Regions from separate parts of the Bacillus sp. FSL R7-0646 genome, predicted to be linked through region 1. Evidence: predicted binding sites of a transcription regulator. Region 1 holds the regulator's gene; the other holds the start of a gene.
The links. The regulator LexA, encoded in region 1, represses DNA repair genes until DNA is damaged. The targets are predictions, from matches to a motif close to CGAACATATGTTCG.
Positions count from the first base shown of each region.

Region 2: a site for LexA is predicted at 1,496-1,509, ahead of MKY62_RS06630 (ImmA/IrrE family metallo-endopeptidase). Genes of this name have one in related genera too.

Region 1 covers NZ_CP150217.1:1,937,568-1,952,202, forward strand. Annotated here, with positions in the region: gene MKY62_RS09935 (YxeA family protein) at 13-369, opposite strand; gene MKY62_RS09940 (hypothetical protein) at 553-987, shown strand; gene MKY62_RS09945 (hypothetical protein) at 1,105-1,251, shown strand; gene MKY62_RS09950 (redoxin domain-containing protein) at 1,264-1,530, shown strand; gene MKY62_RS09955 (manganese catalase family protein) at 1,679-2,542, shown strand; gene MKY62_RS09960 (DUF2935 domain-containing protein) at 2,627-3,427, shown strand; gene MKY62_RS09965 (GNAT family protein) at 3,559-4,077, shown strand; gene MKY62_RS09970 (hypothetical protein) at 4,070-4,372, shown strand; gene MKY62_RS09975 (TetR/AcrR family transcriptional regulator) at 4,691-5,287, shown strand; gene MKY62_RS09980 (MarR family transcriptional regulator) at 5,500-5,955, shown strand; gene MKY62_RS09985 (nitroreductase family protein) at 6,028-6,651, shown strand; gene MKY62_RS09990 (ring-cleaving dioxygenase) at 6,687-7,625, shown strand; gene MKY62_RS09995 (flavin reductase family protein) at 7,647-8,255, shown strand; gene wrbA (NAD(P)H:quinone oxidoreductase) at 8,456-9,067, shown strand; gene MKY62_RS10005 (hypothetical protein) at 9,388-9,528, shown strand; gene MKY62_RS10010 (prohibitin family protein) at 9,521-10,354, shown strand; gene MKY62_RS10015 (hypothetical protein) at 10,445-11,206, shown strand; gene MKY62_RS10020 (thymidylate synthase) at 11,266-12,105, shown strand; gene MKY62_RS10025 (NucA/NucB deoxyribonuclease domain-containing protein) at 12,464-12,892, shown strand; gene lexA (transcriptional repressor LexA) at 13,088-13,711, opposite strand; gene yneA (cell division suppressor protein YneA) at 13,864-14,175, shown strand; gene MKY62_RS10040 (recombinase family protein) at 14,194-14,635, shown strand, end outside.
Region 2 covers NZ_CP150217.1:1,318,692-1,324,114, forward strand. Annotated here, with positions in the region: gene MKY62_RS06625 (poly-gamma-glutamate hydrolase family protein) at 163-810, shown strand; gene MKY62_RS06630 (ImmA/IrrE family metallo-endopeptidase) at 824-1,480, opposite strand; gene xre (HTH-type transcriptional regulator Xre) at 1,669-2,022, opposite strand; gene MKY62_RS06640 (helix-turn-helix transcriptional regulator) at 2,195-2,455, shown strand; gene MKY62_RS06645 (hypothetical protein) at 2,445-2,741, shown strand; gene MKY62_RS06650 (hypothetical protein) at 2,742-3,572, shown strand; gene MKY62_RS06655 (ATP-binding protein) at 3,472-4,272, shown strand; gene MKY62_RS06660 (hypothetical protein) at 4,272-4,442, shown strand; gene MKY62_RS06665 (hypothetical protein) at 4,543-4,884, shown strand; gene MKY62_RS06670 (XtrA/YqaO family protein) at 4,881-5,084, shown strand; gene MKY62_RS06675 (sigma-70 family RNA polymerase sigma factor) at 5,205-5,423, shown strand, end outside.

The DNA of each region.
Region 1 (14,635 bases):
CTGCATGCTTTTTTAATTTTTCACACCTAATTGCTCTTTGGCTTTGGCGGGAATATCGTCTTTGTCAACCTCTTCCCATGACTTCACGCCTTTGTTTTCAGAATAGAAAAGCCTCAAAAACGCGCCTATGCGAAGGTTTTTATCAGCTGTGAATTCCATTGTTTTTTCTTGACCGTCTTCATCAAAACCGGCCAGTTCATATTTGAAGACGGAGTATTCCTCGCCGTCGTCAAATTTCGACGTGTCTTCCTCCCCGTTTCCAGTAATGTGAACATAATATTCGTCCGTCCCCACACGGTTTAAGTTACATCCGCTTAAAAATGCGGCAAATATGATCATCAGGCTGATCCATGGAATATGGTTTTTCACTTTTTCTCCTCATTTATGTTTCTGTCTAAAATGATAAGATTCATTGTCTGATAAAAAAATTGAATAACGTGACATGAACATTACACTTTTGTAAGGGATCGTTTTAGCACACGCAGGCAAATTAAATTTCAATATCCTTTTTATTCAATAAAGTTTATAATATGGAAAAAAGGAGGGGCGCCAATGAAAAAAATCGTATGTTTGATGGTGTTTTCAATCATGACGGCCTTCGGTATTCACATCCAGCCTGCTGAAGCTGCGGTTATAAAAGATGAGAAAAAGATGACCATGACAATGACTGAAGATCATGTGGGATTTTTTATGGCGGACAGCACCAATGTAAATTACTACCCGACATGGCTGTATTACAAGCTTACGATTTTTAACGCGGAAGGCTGCACACTCAACATCAAGCTGCAGAGAATCACGTTAACAGGACATGCGGTCACTTTAAGCGAGAAAGAGTATACGGGAAATCATCTTCATTTAAGTGCTGCAGATAAAGTGAGCGGGTCGCCGCACCGAAATCATTTCTTGGATATCACAAAAGTGTCGGGGTGCGGGGATGTTGGAATCACAGGTTTTTACGGCTTTGAGCACCAAATGCCGGGCTACTAATTGATATAGAAAGCGCGGGAGGGGACTTTTCCAGAGTCCTTTTTTCATATCATCGCAAAAAATGCTAAATATCAGGAGAAAAAACAAACGCTGCTTTTATTGAGAGGCGCCATCCTCTTGCTGCTATGTTCTGCGGCTGGTTATGCTCTTTATCAGCATGTTGCCGGAGGCCGGAATGAACAGGCAGGCGCCGTCCTTCATCAGCAGGCATTACATTTTAAATTATCGACTTTAGAGGGCGGTGACATCGAACTGAAAAAATGACGGGGAAAGGCGGTGCTTGTCAACTTTTGGGGGGCTTTTTGTACACCGTGCAAAGAGGAGATGCCCGTCATGCAAAAAGCTTATGACCGTTTTAAAGGAGACGGTTTTGAAATCATCGCTGTCAATGTGCGTGAATCGAAAGGTGCGGTAAAGAGCTTTGTCGACCGCCATGGCTTAACTTTTCCGGTCGCTTTGGATCAATCGGCTGAAGTTTACCGTTCTTGGGAAATGTATTATTTGCCTGCAAGTATATTCATTAATCGGGAAGGGAGAGCGTAGCGAATGTATGTCGGAGGAATGTCTGAGCGGCAAGTTGATATGTGGGTTGCAGACATTCTTAGCGATTCATAGAAACTCATTCAAAAGGCATAGACAAACACCTATTGTTCTTATCGTTCATAAGGTAGCTCAGGAGAGGAGCGATCTTATGTTTTTTCATATTAAAGAACTACAGTATCACGCAAAGCCTGATAAACCCGATCCATTATTTGCGAAAAAGCTGCAAGAGATACTTGGAGGACAGTTCGGGGAAATATCAGTAGCTCTGCAGTATCTTTTCCAAGGATGGAGTGTCAGGGGCAATGGCAAGTACAAAGATCTGCTGATGGATACAGGAGCTGAAGAGCTTGCCCATATCGAGATGCTGGCGACGATGATCGCAAGGCTTTTGGACGGTGCGCCGGTCGGTGATCTTGAAAAAGCGGCAAAAGATCCTGTGATCGGTGCCATTCTGGGAGGGATGAATCCGCAGCATGCCATCGTATCAGGATTAGGGGCGATGCCGGCCGACAGTGTGGGAAACCGCTGGACCGCCGATTATATTATCGCAAGCGGAAATTTGCTTGCCGACTTTCGGGCAAATTTAAACGCGGAATCACAGGGGCGCCTGCAGGCCGTCCGCCTTTATGAAGAGACGACGGACCGCGGTGTTAAAGATATGCTCTCCTGGCTGATTGCAAGGGATACGATGCATCAAAACCAGTGGCTTGCAGCCATCAAAGAACTGGAAGCGAAAGAAAATGTCGTCGTCCCAAGTACGTTTCCGCGCAATCTGGAAAAAAGGGAAGTCTCCCATGTATTATTTAATTTTTCAAGAGGCAACGAGAGCGCTGCAGGCAGATGGGCGAAGGGACCGAGCATGGATGGAGAAGGCGTTTTTCAGTATGTTGAGCATCCTCAGCCCCTTGCGAAAAAACCGGTGTTAAGACCTGCGCCTCCATATATTCATGATACGCCGCCATCAGTTATTCAACATCACCGGGATGATGTACTGCCTCCGAATCTTTATTGAACCGCTTTATTTTTCCTATGATCATATTTCGGGCTTGCAGCGAATAGCCATATTGAAGAATGGTATTTAAAGGGAGGCGCAAGCTTGAAAACTTATAAGGAAACGGCCGTTTTCGAACATACCTTTTGGCTTCAGGTTTTAGGTGATCATGCGCGTTTTATTTTGGACTCTCTCGCCGAAAGGGAAAAAAACGATATTCAAAAGGCGAAGCAGTTCAAGCAAGCGTTTGATGTTTTGCTGAAAAAAGTGAACGCTTCGCCTGATTTGTATTCATTAACGCTTGAAGCTGAAGAATATGCTCTTCAGTTCAGGAAATTTAAACTCTTCATCATTAAAAGGCACCTGACAGGCGATATTAAAATTCACCTTTCTCCAACTTTTATCAACCATATGGTAAATGAACTGGAGGAATATTTGCTTGTGCTAAAATACTTGAAAAAGCGGGAAGCGCCGCCTGTTTTCCACGAGCTGCACCACCATATGCTGTGGCTGATGGATGCCGCCGGACATGCCGGCGCGATTGCCGATGACTTGGATGCGGTTGAAAAACGATTGAAAGAAAAGAGCCGGGAGTTTGTCAAACACTTTGAACAGTTCTACATTAAATCCGTTGAATTGACGGGATATCTCAGAGCGAATGTTGAATCTTTTCCCGCTCTCAGAAGGATGAACAAAGACGTGAAGCTTGAGATCGAACTGTTCCGTACATTTTTGAAAGAAGTGGAGGAATTGGAGCTTACAGATCAGATGCTCGGTACGTTCTCCGCACTGATGGCAGACCATATGATGAGGGAAGAATGCTATTATTTAATGAAAATCGCCGAATCGACAAATACGCAAGAACCTGCGTGCGACCCTGCAAAACCGAGGCTGCTTGAAAAGTAAAGCCGGCGGTTTTGCTGTTTTTTTGATGAAGCTGCGAATCGATTTGGCACCTGCAAGTTTGCACAGCCTTTTTCATGCGATTATAATTCAGAATATATAGAAAATCTAAAGACTGTTTGGAGGGCTTTTTCGTGCAAGTCAGAAAAATAAAGGATTCAGATGCCAAAAGCTATCTCAAACTCTGTGAAACGATCGATGAAGAATCTGAATTCATGCTGTTTGAACCAGGTGAACGAAAGCTTCACGCGCAACGGCAAATCAAACAGATCGAATCCGGAATGTGCGAAGTTTTTGTTTGTGCGGCTGACGACGGAAGCTTAATCGGATATGTTGCAGCAGCCAAGGGGCAGGTTCAGAGAGCTCGCCACCGCGCCCATGTGGTGATCGGCATACGCCAAGCGTATATCGGACAAGGTATTGGAGTAAAGCTTTTTCAGGCATTGGAAAAATGGGCCTGTGAAGAAAAGATTCACAGACTTGAACTGACTGTTATGACTCATAATACAGCTGCCGTTCGTTTATACAAAAAAACGGGCTTTATCATTGAAGGCACTAAAAAGCATGCTTTGAAAGTAAAAGGGCAATATGTTGATGAATATGTCATGTCCAAATTAATCAACGAACAGCAAAGGGAGGTTTCAAATGAATGACGGGTGCCATCAGGCCATTGCTGCTGTCAGCTATTATAAAACAGAACGGACGATTGATTTTAACCGGCAAACTTATACAAAAAAGCAGAATCAAATGTACTTGTACAACGATAAAATTTTAACAGCAAGCCGCCAGTATCGTTTGGAGCACGTCTATGACGTTTCATACAGACCTTTTTCCGAGGCCGGTTTGCTTTACCTCCATACGAACCAGGGGGTATTTGCTTATGAAGTGAACGTTGACCCCGGGTATTTCATTGAGGCTTTTAAAAAACAGAAAAATCCAATTAAATAAATTGCAATATATATGAAGTTTTTAGCAGTAAATGCTAGAATGAATGTTGGGAATTTTGCAAGGGAAGGAACATACCGGAGCCTGTTAGGGCGATTGACCTTGTTGGCTTACCGGGCTTATGCCACTTGGCGGTGTTTATATGTCACTGCTATGCTTGATGGTAGAACGTCCGCTTAGGCTGCAGGTGTATGTTTGAGCAAAGATTTTAAGCGGCTTTTTCCAATTTTCTTTCACATAACAAGTCCTTGACGTTCCCAGTATATTTAAATACATAGACGGTTTAACTTAATTAGAGAAGTAGAGAGGACAGACAGCTTAATGAAAAAGAAGACACAGAATACGGTTCAAAAGATCGTAGAAGCCGGATATCGTCTGTTCGCCCAAAATGGATATTCGGCAACCTCTGTAGATGAAATTATGAAAGAAGCCGGTTTTTCTAAAGCTACGTTTTATTTGTATTTTAAGTCAAAGGAGATGCTGTTTCTCCATATTATGAATGAGCAGATGGAAGATCGCTTTCAGACCAGCATGAATTGTTTTCGAAAAAAGACGCTGAGGGGATTGCTCGCGGGGATTGAACACTTGATTCAAACATCAAATAAAGAGCATTCGACAGCTTTATTTTTGGAATTTATGGCAAATAGTCATAGATATCCTGAGATTCAAAGAAAGGTAGCCCTTCTGTATGAGCAGTGGAGGGAGTTTTTTGTCGAAATGATTGAGCAGCTGCAGGAAGAAGGCATTGTTCAGAAACAGCTCCATCCGAAGGTGATGGCGTCTACGCTGATTGCCATCTTTAACGGCTACAACCATCAACACCACGCGGATCCGTCGATTAATAAACAGGAACAGCTTCAGTCCATTATTTTCTTGCTGAATCCGAAGCTGCATCTTCAGATAAAAGACAAGCTATGAATACATCATAAGACTTTTGAAACAGCCGGCGCTGCCGACCTTGAGTCGGCGGTTTTTTGCGTCAGATGAATCCACTTCGGTACGCCGCACAACAAAGCAAATCACATGCAACCGTTTAACAGCGAGCGTTTATTTCTTTTAAATAGTTGACACAAGCAAATCGTTATTATACAATTATCTCGAATTCGAGATAATTAAAAAGGATGAATGCCATGGGCAGTCAAGATATGGAGAGATATGAAGAGGAGTTGTCTTTAAAGGCATTTATTGTCTTGTCTCGAGCATTACAATCGATTAAAAAGCGTGTGGAAGAAGACATTAAATGTTTAGGATTAAATCCAACTGAGTTTGCTGTTTTAGAATTAATCTATAATAAAGGCGATCAGCCGATACAAAAAATAGGCGAAAAGGTATTAATCGCAAGCAGCAGTATTACCTATGTTATAGATAAGCTGGAGAAGAAAAGTTTAATAGTAAGAAGGCCTTGTCCTAAAGATCGCCGTATAACATACGCTGCCTTAACGAATGAAGGAACTGCACTGATGAACAATCTTTTTCCTAAACATAAAGCAGCTATGAAAGGCATTTTCGGCGGGCTGGACATTAAAGAAAAAGAAGTTCTAATTGAAAAGTTGAAAAAACTGGGCTTCCATGCCCAAAGCATGTAAATTTTTTTACGACAATATCTCGAATTCGAAATATACGAATTCATAATAAATGTCGATTGCGAGGTAGTAGTAATGACCGAATTTCTAGAGTTAGTAAAAGAAAGACGATCAGCAAGTAATTTTCTTCCTGGATATTCAATTTCTGAACAGGAGCTTAATGAAATATTTGAAATTGTAAAATTGGCTCCCTCTGCTTTTAATTTGCAGCATACAAACTATATTGCGGTGTTGGATAAAGAAAAGAAGAACATGTTGCATGAAGCAGCTAATGGCCAATACAAGATCCTAAGCTCGTCGGCAGTCATCATCGTTTTGGGTGACAAAAAGGCCTTTCATCAAGCAAAAGAAATCTACGAAGGTTTAAAACTGCTCGGAGTACTTAATAAACAAGAATATGATGATATGGTTCACGATACGGTTTCTTTCTATCAATCCAGAGGAGAAGCATTTCAAAGGGATGAAGCCATCAGGAATGGCTCATTATCTTCTATGCTCTTTATGATGGCTGCTAAAGAAAAAGGTTGGGATACTTGTCCCATGATTGGCTTTGATCCTCAAAAGGTAAAAGAGGTATTGAATATAAATGAGCAATATGAGGTCGTCATGATGATCACCCTTGGGAAGGAAAAATTAGAAAGCAGAAAACCGCGGGGATTTAGAAAACCTGTAAATGAATTTGTAACCTATATCTCATAATAAAGCTATGTTTCATGAAAGAGGAGTGAAATGATATGAAAAAGAAAACAAGCGGAATCCATCACATTACCGCGATTGTCGGCCATCCGCAAGAGAATGTCGATTTTTACGCTGGCGTTCTAGGTTTACGTTTAGTGAAAAAAACTGTTAATTTTGATGATCCGGGAACATACCACCTGTATTTCGGTAATGAAGGCGGAAAACCGGGAACGATTATTACATTCTTTCCATGGGTGGGTGCTCGCCGAGGAGTCATTGGAGATGGCCAGGTGGGAGTTACTTCATACGTCGTTCCTAAAGGCGCAATGGCATTTTGGGAAAACAGATTGGCAAAATTTAATTTGCCTTATACAAAAATGAACCGTTTTGGAGAGGAGTACTTAGAGTTCGATGATCCTCATGGACTTCATCTGGAAATTGTCGAAAGAGAAGAAGGGGAAAAGAACAGCTGGAAGATAGGAGAAATTACACCGGACAAAGCAATCAAAGGATTTGGCGGAGCAACACTTTTATCCAAACAACCGGAAAAAACGGCTGAATTATTAGAAAAGGTTATGGGACTTGAAAAAGTTGGTGAAGAAGGAGATTTTGTACGTTTTCGTTCTTCTGGTGATATCGGGAATATAATTGATTTGAAATTAACAACTATAGGCAGCGGACAAATGGGGATTGGTACAGTTCACCATATTGCCTGGAGAGCTATTGATGACAATGATCAATTAGAATGGCAAAAATATGTTGCAGAAAATGGTTATCGTGTTACACCCGTGCAAGACAGAAATTATTTTAACGCGATTTATTTTAGAGAACACGGGGAGATTTTATTTGAAATTGCAACAGATCCTCCAGGGTTCGCCCATGATGAATCACATCAAACAATGGGAGAACAGTTAATGTTGCCGGCTCAGTATGAACACTACAGAGAGCAGTTAGAAAGAAGATTAATTCCTATAACAGTGAAGGCGCTGGATTAATTTTTGCACGGAAGTGATTCAATGCTGTCCATTGATCCGCTTACAAAAACGGAAAGAGAGAACTACAAGTTTTTAATCGGGAGTATCATACCAAGACCCGTGGCGTTTGTTACAAGCCTGTCAGAGGAGGGCGTCTTAAACGGAGCTCCATTTAGTTATTTTAATATTGTATCTTCAAATCCTCCCATGATCTCCCTGTCCATACAACGTTCTGAAGGGAGCCAAAAAGATACAGCGAGAAACATTCTGAAGAGCAAAGAATTTGTGGTCCATATCGTTGATGAACAAAATGTTGAAAAAGTGAATGCAACGGCCGCGAGCCTACCTCCAAGTCAAAGTGAAATTCAGTTAGCGGAGTTAACCCCGGTTGAAAGTGTGAAAGTCTCGGTACCGGGGGTTAAAGAAGCGAAAGTGCGCATGGAATGTGTTCTGGAGTATTCATTAGAGTTGGGAGATAAACACTCTCCCGGCTGCGATTTCATGATAGGTCAAGTCGTTCAATATCATATCGAGAGCGGCATTTATGAAAATGGAAAAATTGATCCGAGAGGCCTCGGAGCCATCAGCCGATTGGCCGGGCATGATTACGCAAAGATTGGTGAAATCTTTACCAGGGAAAGACCGAAGTAATATAACCATCCACGATATCTCGAAGTTGAGATTTATTAAACTGAAATGTTTTAAGCTTATTGTAGCAAGGAATAATAAAGGCAGCGAAACACTTTCAAGGGGGTGGTTTTTAAAAGGTTTAAAAAAAGAAAACAAAAAAGCGGGTGTAAAATATGGGATTTTTAGACAAATTATTTAGAAAATCAAAGGAGATGGATCATATGTCAAATGTGAAATTAGCTGTAGTTTTTTATAGTATGGGCGGAACAAACTATCAATTAGCAAAATGGGCTGCAGAAGGCGCAAAAGAAGCAGGCGCTGACGTCAAAGTATTAAAAGTACAAGAATTGGCTCCGCAATCAGTTATTGAAGGAAATGAAATATGGAAAGCAACTGTTGATGCAACAAAAGACATTCCAGTCGTAACCTCAGAAGATATAGAGTGGGCAGACGCTATTATATTCAGTACACCAACACGTTTTGGCAATATGGCATCCCAAATGAAACAGTTTCTTGATACACAAGGCGGACTTTGGGCAAACGGCAAGACAGTTAATAAAGTTGTAAGTGCAATGTCCTCCGCTCAAAATCCACATGGTGGTCAAGAAGCGACGATCTTGTCCTTATATACTTCAATGATGCACTGGGGAGCTATTATTGCTTCTCCTGGATACACTGATCCTGTCCTATTTGGGGCTGGCGGAAATCCATATGGAACGAGTGTTACAGTCGATCAAGACGGGAAGATGATTGAAGACGTAGAAGCCGCAGTGAAACATCAAGCAAAACGAACGGTGACCGTAGCTGAATGGGTCAAAAAGGGCAATCAGTAATATTTGAAATTTAAAAGAGCCAAATGACTGGCTCTTTTTTTAGTTGGTTCAGTTGAGCCGTTTTTCTTATTTGATGTCTTCATTTGACTGCGAACACGCCATAATTGCGCGGCATAAGGAATAAGATATCCAACATATCCTATAACGATGCCCGTGCAGGAGGAATCCGTCTTTTAAGTTGATGATTTCACAATGATAAAATTTTTTTCTATTAAATTTTAAAAAAATGAAACTTTAAGTTCATATGAACGTAAACATAAGTGAAATGATTTTATTTAGTCATACGATCAATCAACAAATGCAAAAGGGGTGAAACAAAAGTGAAAGTCATGATTGGTTCGATCATATTGCTGCTCATTATAGGGTTTGGCGTATGGCTTATGTTGAGCCCGCTTTTTAAAAAAGTCGGAAGCGGGGCGACCAAAATAAAGAAAACGCTGGAGGACGACAAAGATGAATGAAAAACAACCAAAGAAAAATAAAAACAAAACGCTGCTCGGCGGAATCATTGTCGCTGCCGCTTTAATTATTGGAGGATTCACGGCCTCCCTGTTCATCGAGAAAATCCCGAACGGATATGTCGGCGTCGTTTATTCCCCGAATGGCGGGGTAAAATCGGAAACGCTGGATCAAGGCTGGCATTTAGTCGGGCTGTTTGACAAAGTCACAAGATATCCGGTACGGATGCAGACTGTAAACAATCAGGATATTCAAGTGGCTACTTCCGACGGCAAAAACATCTCAATGGACATTGCCTACAACTATGTCGTTCAGCCTGATAAAGTCGTAGAATTGTTTAATAAATTCGGAGCGGTCGATATTGAATCAATCGAAAACAGCTACTTGAAAACAAGGCTGTGGGACGCTGCGAGAAAGTCGATTTCCAAATATTCCGTCATTGATACATACGGACAAAAATCATCTGATGCCGCTGCAGAAATTCAAAAAACATTTGCAGATGATATGAAGGGGCTCGGCTTTGTCATTGACGATTTAACACTCGGCGTGCCGAAGCCTGATAAAGCGACTCAGGAAGCGATTGACGCGCGCGTGAAGTCTTCGCAGGAACTGGAAAGAACACAGACGGAGCTGAAGATCGCCGAAGCGGAAGCGAAAAAGAAAAAGATCGAAGCCCAAGGTATTGCCGAGTACAACGAAATTATTAAAAAGTCGATGTCGGATGAAATGATCAAGTATCAATGGATCCAAAAATGGGACGGAAAAATGCCTAAAGCGACCGGATCGAATTCCCTGATCCAGATTCCAACCGATGAGAAAGGAAAATAAAACGAAAAAAATCCCTTGCCAAGGGATTTTTTTCGTCTCGGGCGCACGTATATAATGGTGTTAACAATCGTTTCTGAGACAGGGGGTAAGATGTTGTTTGCTCCGGAAGCCATTCTCCGTACGTGGAGAAAATTTGACTCTTTTCCGATGGAAACGCTGACAAAAGCATGGTTTTATCATCAGGCAGGAGATGGGAGACAGCGGGAAGTATCGATGATGAAGGAGCACTATCAAGAGTACGGGATTGCCGGCAATTGTTTTGACCTTTCGATTTGGCTGCTGGATGAGTTCACAAAAGACGGAGTGGAAGCTTTTCCAATCGGCCGTTCGTTCAAAACGGAACGCGCGCATGCCGCAGTCATCGCCCTTGATGAAAGAGGCCGGCGCTTTTTGTGTGATCTGGGAGACCAATGGCTGCATCCGATTCTGATCGATTGCGAATCTGAAGATTATACCAATGAAAAGCTGGGCGGTTTTTTCCCTGCCGCACAAGTTCAAGTCATGCCGACAGCCGGCGGAGTTGAGGTCCTTTACCATCGGCCGAACGGAAAGGTGTCGACTCAAGTCTACAATACAGACCCTGTTGACATGTCCGTTTTTTTAAAGGCGGCTGAATACTCGCAGGCGGCATTGAAGCCTGCGCCTTTACTGGAATGCAGAATTCCGTTTCAGCATGAAATCGCCCATTGGGAATTCAGCGGCTGGGACATATATCTTAGTACGAGCAAAGGATTATACAGAGAAGCGAAGCCGGACACAATCGAAGGATGGACTGAAAAAATCCACGATATCTCAGGATACGATAAAAATGTTCTCAAGAAAGCATTGGAGATTTATCAAACCCGCGCGTGATCTTAAACCTTGAAAAAAACTCATTTTATACATATCATGTGGAAAGAGGAGAGGATAAGATGAGCCATTATGACCAGCAATACAATGCAATCATACAAAAAATTATTGAATCAGGGATCTCCGATGAAGAATATCAGGTTCGGACGAAGTGGGATTCAGACGGAACGCCGGCTCATACGCTGAGCATCATGAGCGAAAAAATGCGGTTTGACAATTCAGAAGTGCCGATTTTGACGACGAAGAAGGTGGCGTGGAAAACGGCCATTAAAGAGCTGCTTTGGATTTGGCAGCTGAAATCCAATGATGTTCAAGTTCTGAATGATATGGGGGTTCATATTTGGGATCAATGGCGTCTTGAAGACGGCACAATCGGAGCAGCGTACGGCTATCAATTAGGGAAGAAAAACAGAACGGTTAACGGCCAGAAAGTCGATCAAGTGGATTATTTGCTTCATCAGTTAAAGCATAACCCTTCTTCACGCAGGCATTTGACCATGCTGTGGAATCCCGATGATTTGGATGGCATGGCTTTGACGCCCTGCGTCTATGAGACGCAATGGTATGTGAAAGAAGGAAAGCTCTCTTTAGAAGTAAGAGCGAGAAGCAACGACATGGCGCTTGGCAACCCGTTCAATGTGTTTCAATATAATGTCTTGCAGCGCATGATCGCGCAAGTCCTCGGTTATGAGCTGGGCGAATACATCTTCAACATCGGTGACTGCCACATCTATACCCGTCACATCGACAATTTAAACATTCAGATGAAACGCGAGCAGTATGAAGCGCCAAAGCTATGGATCAACCCGGATATCAAAAATTTTTATGACTTTACAATCGATGATTTTAAATTAATCGACTATAAGCACGGCGACAAGCTGACATTTGAAGTTGCCGTATGAACAGGCGGATTTCCCGCCTGTTTTTTTGTACAGTGATGAAAAACGGCCTTGGAGGATGATTCAAGAAGATACAGACATATAATACGGCAAGACAGGCACAAGGGCTGTCGATATGGAGCTGTTTGCGGGAATTCATTAAAACACGCGGCTGAAGTTATGTTTTTACCAACGATATCAACGGTTCATGTTCTGATGCAAAAGCGATGACGTGCAGCATCTTAAAAAATAACGTCATAGAAGAATAAACGTTCATTTACACAATCTAAACGTCTTTTTCACAAAGAACCCGAAAAGCAAAAACAATTCTCTCTTAATCTGTTAGTAACACCAGCATATACAAGAGGAGGTTGTTTTTGTCATGATCAAAAAATGGGCGGTTCATCTGCTGTTTTCCGCATTGGTACTGCTTGGGCTTTCGGGAGGCGCCGCATATTCTCCTCAGCATGCCGAAGGTGCTGCAAGGTATGACGACATATTGTATTTTCCGGCATCACGCTATCCCGAAACCGGCGCTCATATCAGCGACGCAATCAAAGCGGGGCATTCAGATGTCTGCACGATTGAAAGATCGGGAGCGGATAAGCGCCGCCAGGAATCACTGAAGGGGATTCCGACTAAGCCGGGCTTTGACCGTGACGAATGGCCGATGGCCATGTGTGAAGAAGGGGGCAAAGGAGCGTCTGTCAGATATGTCAGCTCATCGGATAACCGCGGAGCCGGCTCCTGGGTCGGGAACAGGCTGAGCGGTTTCGCCGACGGGACGAGAATTTTGTTTATCGTTCAATAAAAGGCGAAAAACAAATATCTTTCCTTTGGGAAACATTTTTGTTGACAGGAAAATCGTTGTGGGGGATAATGGTAATGTAAGCATATTATCATTCCCTCTGTTTCAGGTTCGCATCCTTCATTGCCGAATGGATGTGAGCCTGTTTTTTCGTGCAAAAAAACCGCCGACCGGCGGTTTTGCTGATGAGTCCGTGTTTTAATGAACAGTGCGGAAAACGCCGATGACTTTTCCGAGAATCGTCACATTCTGAAGGATGATCGGCTCCATCGTCGGGTTTTCCGGCTGAAGGCGGATATGGGTTTCCTCCTTGAAAAACCGCTTAACAGTCGCTTCGTCGTCTTCGGTCATCGCAACGACGATATCCCCGTTGTTTGCGGTGTTCTGCTGCTTGACAATCACATAATCTTGATCAAGAATTCCGGCATCGATCATGCTTTCTCCCATGATCTCCAGCATGAAGACGTGCTCATCCGGCGGCGCCAGGCGTTCGGGAAGCGGAAAGTATTCCTCGATGTTTTCGACTGCGGTAATCGGTGTACCGGCGGTCACCTTTCCGATGACCGGGACATTGACAACCTGGTTTTTCGGAATATGAATTTCCTCCTCTGTATCGAGAATTTCGATCGCTCTCGGCTTCGTCGGATCCCTTCTGATCAATCCCTTCGTTTCAAGCCTTGCCAAGTGGCCGTGTACCGTTGAACTTGACGCCAGGCCGACCGCTTCTCCGATCTCCCTGACGGAAGGCGGATAGCCTTTGCGCTTCACTTCTTCTTTAATGAAACGCAAAATATCAAGTTGTCTTTTTGATAGCTTCGTCATTTTTTGCACCTCAAAACGTCGATTTTAGCTAGATTATAGCATGTTTTTCCTCTGAGTACAAACATAGGTTCGAAAAAAACGATTGACAGAAACATTTGTTCGTATGTATACTGAAGTCACAAAAACCGAACAAACATTCTGGGGTGATGGATATGAAAAAAGAATCATTGATTTTTGTCAGTCTGTTTACTGCTATGATCAGCTGCTGTATTCTGTTTGTGTCTTTTGCCGGTAAGATCGAAGAAAGAAAGCAATATGTTAAAATAGAAGTGCAAGAAGGCGATACATTGTGGGAGCTGGCCGACCGGATCAAAGGCGGAAAAACCGCTGACAAACACAAATTCATCGAATGGGTCGCCGATAAAAACAATCTGCCGACCTCTGTCATTAAACCGGGAGATGTCTTGATCCTGCCGGTAGCCAAACAGCACTCCGATCAATATCAGCTTGCAGTTGTAGAATAAGAGATTGAGGGGATTTCCATGAATGCGATTATTTACACCAGGGTAAGCACTGCGAAGGAGCAGCAGGAAACCTCATTAAAGCGGCAGGAGGAAGAGCTTAAGTCGCTTGCCGCCGAACACGGGATGAACGTCGTGAGCGTCATTTCCGAACAGGCGAGCGGATATGAAATGGACCGCGACGGCGTCTTCGATCTGCTCGAGGAAATCAAAACATCAGACATCGACGCGGTTTTAATACAGGATGATACGCGGCTTGGAAGAGGGAATGCCAAAATTGCCCTTCTTCACTGTTTATATAAAGAAGGCGTTCAAATCTACACGCTGGCTCACCGCGGAAAGCTCGAGCTTTCCGAAGCGGACTCGATGGTTTTGGAGATTGTCGGCATTGTCGAGGAATACCAGCGGAAAATACATAACCTGAAAATTAAGCGGGGAATGAAGAAGGCGGTCGAAAACGGCT
Region 2 (5,423 bases), 620 kb from region 1:
GATATTGGTAAATACATCCTGTATACCCAATAAAATGAACCTTTCGATTTAGGTTTATATACCTACTAGAGATTTCATTATCCTGAAGGCAACATATTTACAACCGCTGCGACTCCCGGTACACTACATAAAAACAGGACAGGCAGGTGCAAAAATCGAAAGATGAAGCGGGCTTTAACTGACCAATACGGCAGCTTTACAGAGATGGCAGAAAACGAAATAGAAGGGACCGATTATTCGGTGGCTGCTCGGGATGCAGGGAGCGCTCTGCTTGTGATGGCTCCCCACGGGGGCGGGATCGAGCCGGGCATCAGTGAAATTGTCAAGGCTTTTGCAGAGGGCGCTTCGGTTTATTTATTGGAAGGATTGAAAAGGCGCGGCAATAAGAGCCTTCATGTGACAAGCGCTCATTTTGACTGCCCGCTTGCCTTGCGAATGGCTGCAGGACACCGGTACATACTGGCTTTTCACGGGTATGAGGAGCCTGCTCATCGACATACGCTCATCGGAGGGACAGATCGAAGGCGCGCCTTGATGTTTAAGGAGACATTGGAGAGGCACGGATTTTCTGCGGAGCTGGCGGCTGAAAGGGGCTATCTTTCAGGTACAAACCCTGCAAGCATCAACAATCGCTGCCAAACCGGTTTAAGCGTGCAATTTGAAATCAGCACAGCCCAGCGGAAGGCGATGTTTGAGCAATTCACATTAAAGGGCAGGCGAACGTCTCAAAATGAGGTGTTTTCCCGCTATGTCAAAGCTTTGAAGGAAGGAGCATGCATCGCATATGGGCCGAGTGCAGCCGGCAGCTGAGCCGGCTGTTTTTTTATTTTCTCAGCATATAAGCCGGCCGGCTTTCCGCAGCGACCATTTTGCCGAGGCCGTTTGCCGCTGCGTACGGGCGGCGGGTTTCCCGCCGGTAGCGTGCAAGTTCGTCTACTTCTTCAAAGCGTGGTGCATTCGCCGATTCGCTCTCTTGGGAAAGGCTTGCCATCCACGCCTCATGAAACTGGATTCCGGCCTGCCGTTTTTCAAAGAGCTCGATCCGTTTGACAGCGAACGACTCCGTGACTTTAAAGAGGTCGGCGATCATTTTAGCGGCTTGGCATCGCAGCTGAGGAAAATCCATTTTTAAAAGCATAAAAGTAGGGACGCAAAAATGGTACATAAATTGATTGGCCTGGAACTCCTGCAGCTCCCTGAACATCTGATTCATGTAAAGCTGGTTTCCGGCGTGCTTTAATACGTGGCACAGCTCATGGGCAAAGTCCTCCCACTGCTTTTCCTTTGAAAGGCTGCTGTTGAGAATAATGCTGTACATGCCGTCATGCTTAATCATCATGCTGTTGACATTTTCATAGTGAATCCAAATATTAAAATGAGCGGCTATGCGATTCATATCAATCTGGTGAGGTTCAAAAAAACCGAACTTTTGGTACATATTTTTGACGTATTCTTCTAGGTGAGATAAATAAAACTTCAATACGAGACACCCTTTCGAACGAATGTTCTGTTTTTAGCGGGAAAGAAAAGCCCGTCAAAGGGGCTGTCATGATTTCATGCAGATCTATCATATACGATGAGCAGCCACTTTAGCAAATCTTTCCCTTTTTTATTGTCTTATCTATTAAATCGGCGCTCACCAGGTAATGTTTAATAAAAATTCCTTATTTATCCGTTTTGTTTATCTCCGGGCTTTCGTTTCTTCTCTTTTTCTTTTAAGTATTGAATGAACTCGATGGCCTGCTGTCTGCTTTCGGGGGAAAATTCCTGCATGTCGCGGTAGGCAATTTGCAGATCCGGATCTGCGATTTCGTCTTCGATGTTTTTTTTCTTTTCCGTGCCTGTCAGCAGATAGTCTATCGTCACTTTATAGTAATCAGCGAGTTTTTTTAATGTTTCATAGTCCGGCTCGCTTCTTCCGTTTTCATAATGGGAGTAGCGTGCCCGCGATACACCGATCTGCTTTGCCACTTCTTCCTGTGTCCTTTTTCCTCTCAGGCTCTTCAGTCTGCCGCCTAACATAGAATGACCTCTCTTCCTCAATTCGGCATGATTATCTCTATTATAGATACAAAATGTATCGAAATAAACAGATGATAAAAAAAGTATCAAAAAAGTGTTGATGATAAGAAGCGTATCATATATAATCAAATCATCAGATACGTATTGTATCAAAAACAGGGAGTGAGAACATGTGCGAAAACGATTGATCGAAGAGCGCTCTAAGAGGGGATGGACCCAGAAGCAAGTGTCGGAAAGACTTGGACTCTCCGAGGTTTATGTTCGCAAAATTGAAAGGGGAACACGCAATCCCGGCAGAGAAACGATGCTGAAATTCGAAACGCTTTATTCAGTGCCTGATCGTTTGCTGTTTCCCGATCTTTTTCAGGCCTTTATAGATACATATTGTATCAAAGAAAACCTGCATGAAAGAAGGCGATGTCATGAATCTTGAACATCCGATGGTCACACGCATCCGAACACACGGCTATCCAAAGGAAGCCGACAGAGAGCAAATGAGAAGCCACGGCGGACTTGCCGGATATCCAAAAGGAGGAAGCATGGGTAAAATTGTGATTTCCTACAGCTCAGACCGGTTTGATCAATGGCGGCTCGGAGAAGCCGGGGGATTCATCGCTTTTACGAAAGACGGAAAGCCTGTATTCCAATTTGATCATAAAGGCCAATACGAACGGTATCTCAGGCTGAACCGCAAAAGGCAGAAGGAAGGGGGAAGATGAATGTCCCGCCCGCCGGATCAAAGCTATCCCTTTTCGGTTTACTCAGGGCTTTTAACACCTGTTCACTACGAGAAAATAGGCAATGCCATTTGGCTTTTTTTATGGTGCATCAGTTCAACAACAAAGGAAATCGAACGCGATGGGGAGACATGGGGCATCGTGCTCGGCAACAAGCCGCTGAAAGCAGCCGAACTGGCTCTTCAATTCGGCGTCAACGAAAAAACGATCAGAAGATGGCTCGCTCTTCTCGAACGAAACGGCTACATTGCAGTCACAAGAGCGCCTTACGGAATGATTTTGTCAGTCAGACATTCAAAAAAATTTGCCTACGCCAGCCATGTCCGAACAGAACTGCCTGATCGGACAGAAGAGACTGGCAGTGCGGACAAGCTTGTCCAATCCAATAAAGATATCACACAAATCAACACAAAACATAATATGAGTTCCATAAAAACAATAGCAGAACGATTTGCCGCCCTCAGGTCGATGCAGGAAGGAAAGCCCGTCCATCCCTCGTCAAAAGACTATCAGGCCATCGCCCGGATTGTCGCCCGCGGAGTGTCTCTTCCGCAAACAATCAAATGGCTTGAACAATGTTTTGAGGAGTATGAGGCGCGGCGCCGAAGCCGTCATGAAACGATCAAGGTCTTCAGCTACTGTGAAAAATATATCATCGGCCGGCTGGCTGAAGCGGAAGCGAAAACGAAAACAACTGTCAGGAGGGAGAACAATGCCCAAAAGAACAATCGAAGAGGTCATGGACGAACTGAGAAACAGGAGCCGTCAATCACAGGGGGGCAAACCGGAAGAATCCGCCGCAAAACGGTATGACTGTCCGAAGTGCAAAGATGAACTCGGATTTATCGAACGGCGCGGAACGATGGAAGTATGGGTATCATGCGTCTGCCGCGAATGGCGCAAAGCGCAAAAGCTGTTGAAGACGAGCGAAATCACCGAACAATTTAAAAACTTAAACTTTGCTCAATTCAAGACGGAAGGAAAGCATCAATCTGTAAAAGAGGCGTATGAATGCGCCGTTGAATATGTACAAGCTTACCGGGACATTCAGGAAAGCCGCAGAAACAGCATCGCGCTCTTGGGACGACCCGGTTCAGGGAAGACTCATTTGCTGACGGCTGCCGCCAATGAGCTGATGAGGAAGCTTTTTGTACCCGTCCTGTATTTTCCGTTTGTCGAAGGATTCAATGATTTAAAACAGGACTTTTCGTTGCTTGAGAATAAGCTGAACCGGATGAAGCAAGTCGAGGTGCTGTTTCTTGATGACCTGTTTAAGCCGGTGGCAGGCAGGCCGCGGGCAACGGAATGGCAGATCGAACAGACATATGCCGTCGTCAATTACAGGTATTTGAACCATAAGCCGATCATGCTGTCCAGCGAGCTAAGCGTTGAAGAAATTGTCAGCATAGACGAAGCGCTCGGAACGAGGCTGGTCGAAATGTGCGGGGACTTTCTCGTCGTCCTGAACGGGAGCTCTTTCGGCATCAATCATAGACTGGAGGGGATGGTTTGATGTGCCGGCTATGTAATGGGAGAAAATCAATCCATCAGGACGCAAGGGTCGGAACGATTTTCCGCGCTTGCCCGAACTGCTGCACTGAAAGCGGCGGTTTGACGGATGTGATCAAACATCTGGAAGCGCTGATTGCAAAAATGAAAACAAGGGTGACACAAGGTGCTTAAAAGTTTAAAAGCTATGATTCTCATCATCTGGACAGCGGCAAAAAGAGACGCACAAATTAAACGATGGCACGAAGAAGACGGAAAGTGAGGAAAGACATACGTGAAAAACGAAAGTGAGGCGTACAGCCCATCACCATGGCGCGTCGTCAGAACAAATACCGACGTATACATTTATTCAGCATACAGCAAAGCCGAAAAGAAACGGTTTCCTTATTCCAACGGAAGGGTGATTGCCAAAGTCGCCGACTACAGCGCATATTCCAAGGAAAAAAATGCCCGCTTAATCGCTGCAGCTCCCGAACTGTTGACCGCAGTGAAGCTCACGCTTGCCTATTTGAAGCGAAAACGGCCCGTTCACAGCGATTCAGTTGAGAATCAATTGAAGAATATTTTAGAAAAAGTCGTCGCAAAAGCAGAATTTGAAGAGGAGGAAACAAGATGAACCATCCGGCAAAGTTAACAGATATCAACGATACGACGGTTGCAAGCCGCATCAAAAAAGGAAAGGTGACGGTGATCGTCCTTGACGGAATGAACGGCACGGCATGGCAGGCCGAGGCGCCTGAGCACGGCAAAACCGTCATTGAAACGAGAAAGGGAGATCTCGCAAGGATCGAATTTGAAATCGGCTATAAGCTATAGCTCTACAACTTGAATATTTGTCCAAGACGGAAAGCCTGCGGACGCTGATCAGGATGCACATCTTAACTGTGCGGCTGATTGGTGTCCTTTTTTATTTCAAAAAAACGGAGGTACATTAAAATGGAAGATTTGCTTTTCGAATATAAAAGAGCGCTGAAAAACACGAAAAAATTGTATAAGCCCTATCAAGATGAACAAGGGCTGACGGCTGAACAGCTGAATGATAAAAAACTGATCAGAAACATGATGACCGATTTGGAATATGTGATCGACTGGCTTGAAAACGGAAGAGAACCTGGAATCAGACGGGCGATTGACAGGCGCGACTCTTATAAGCGG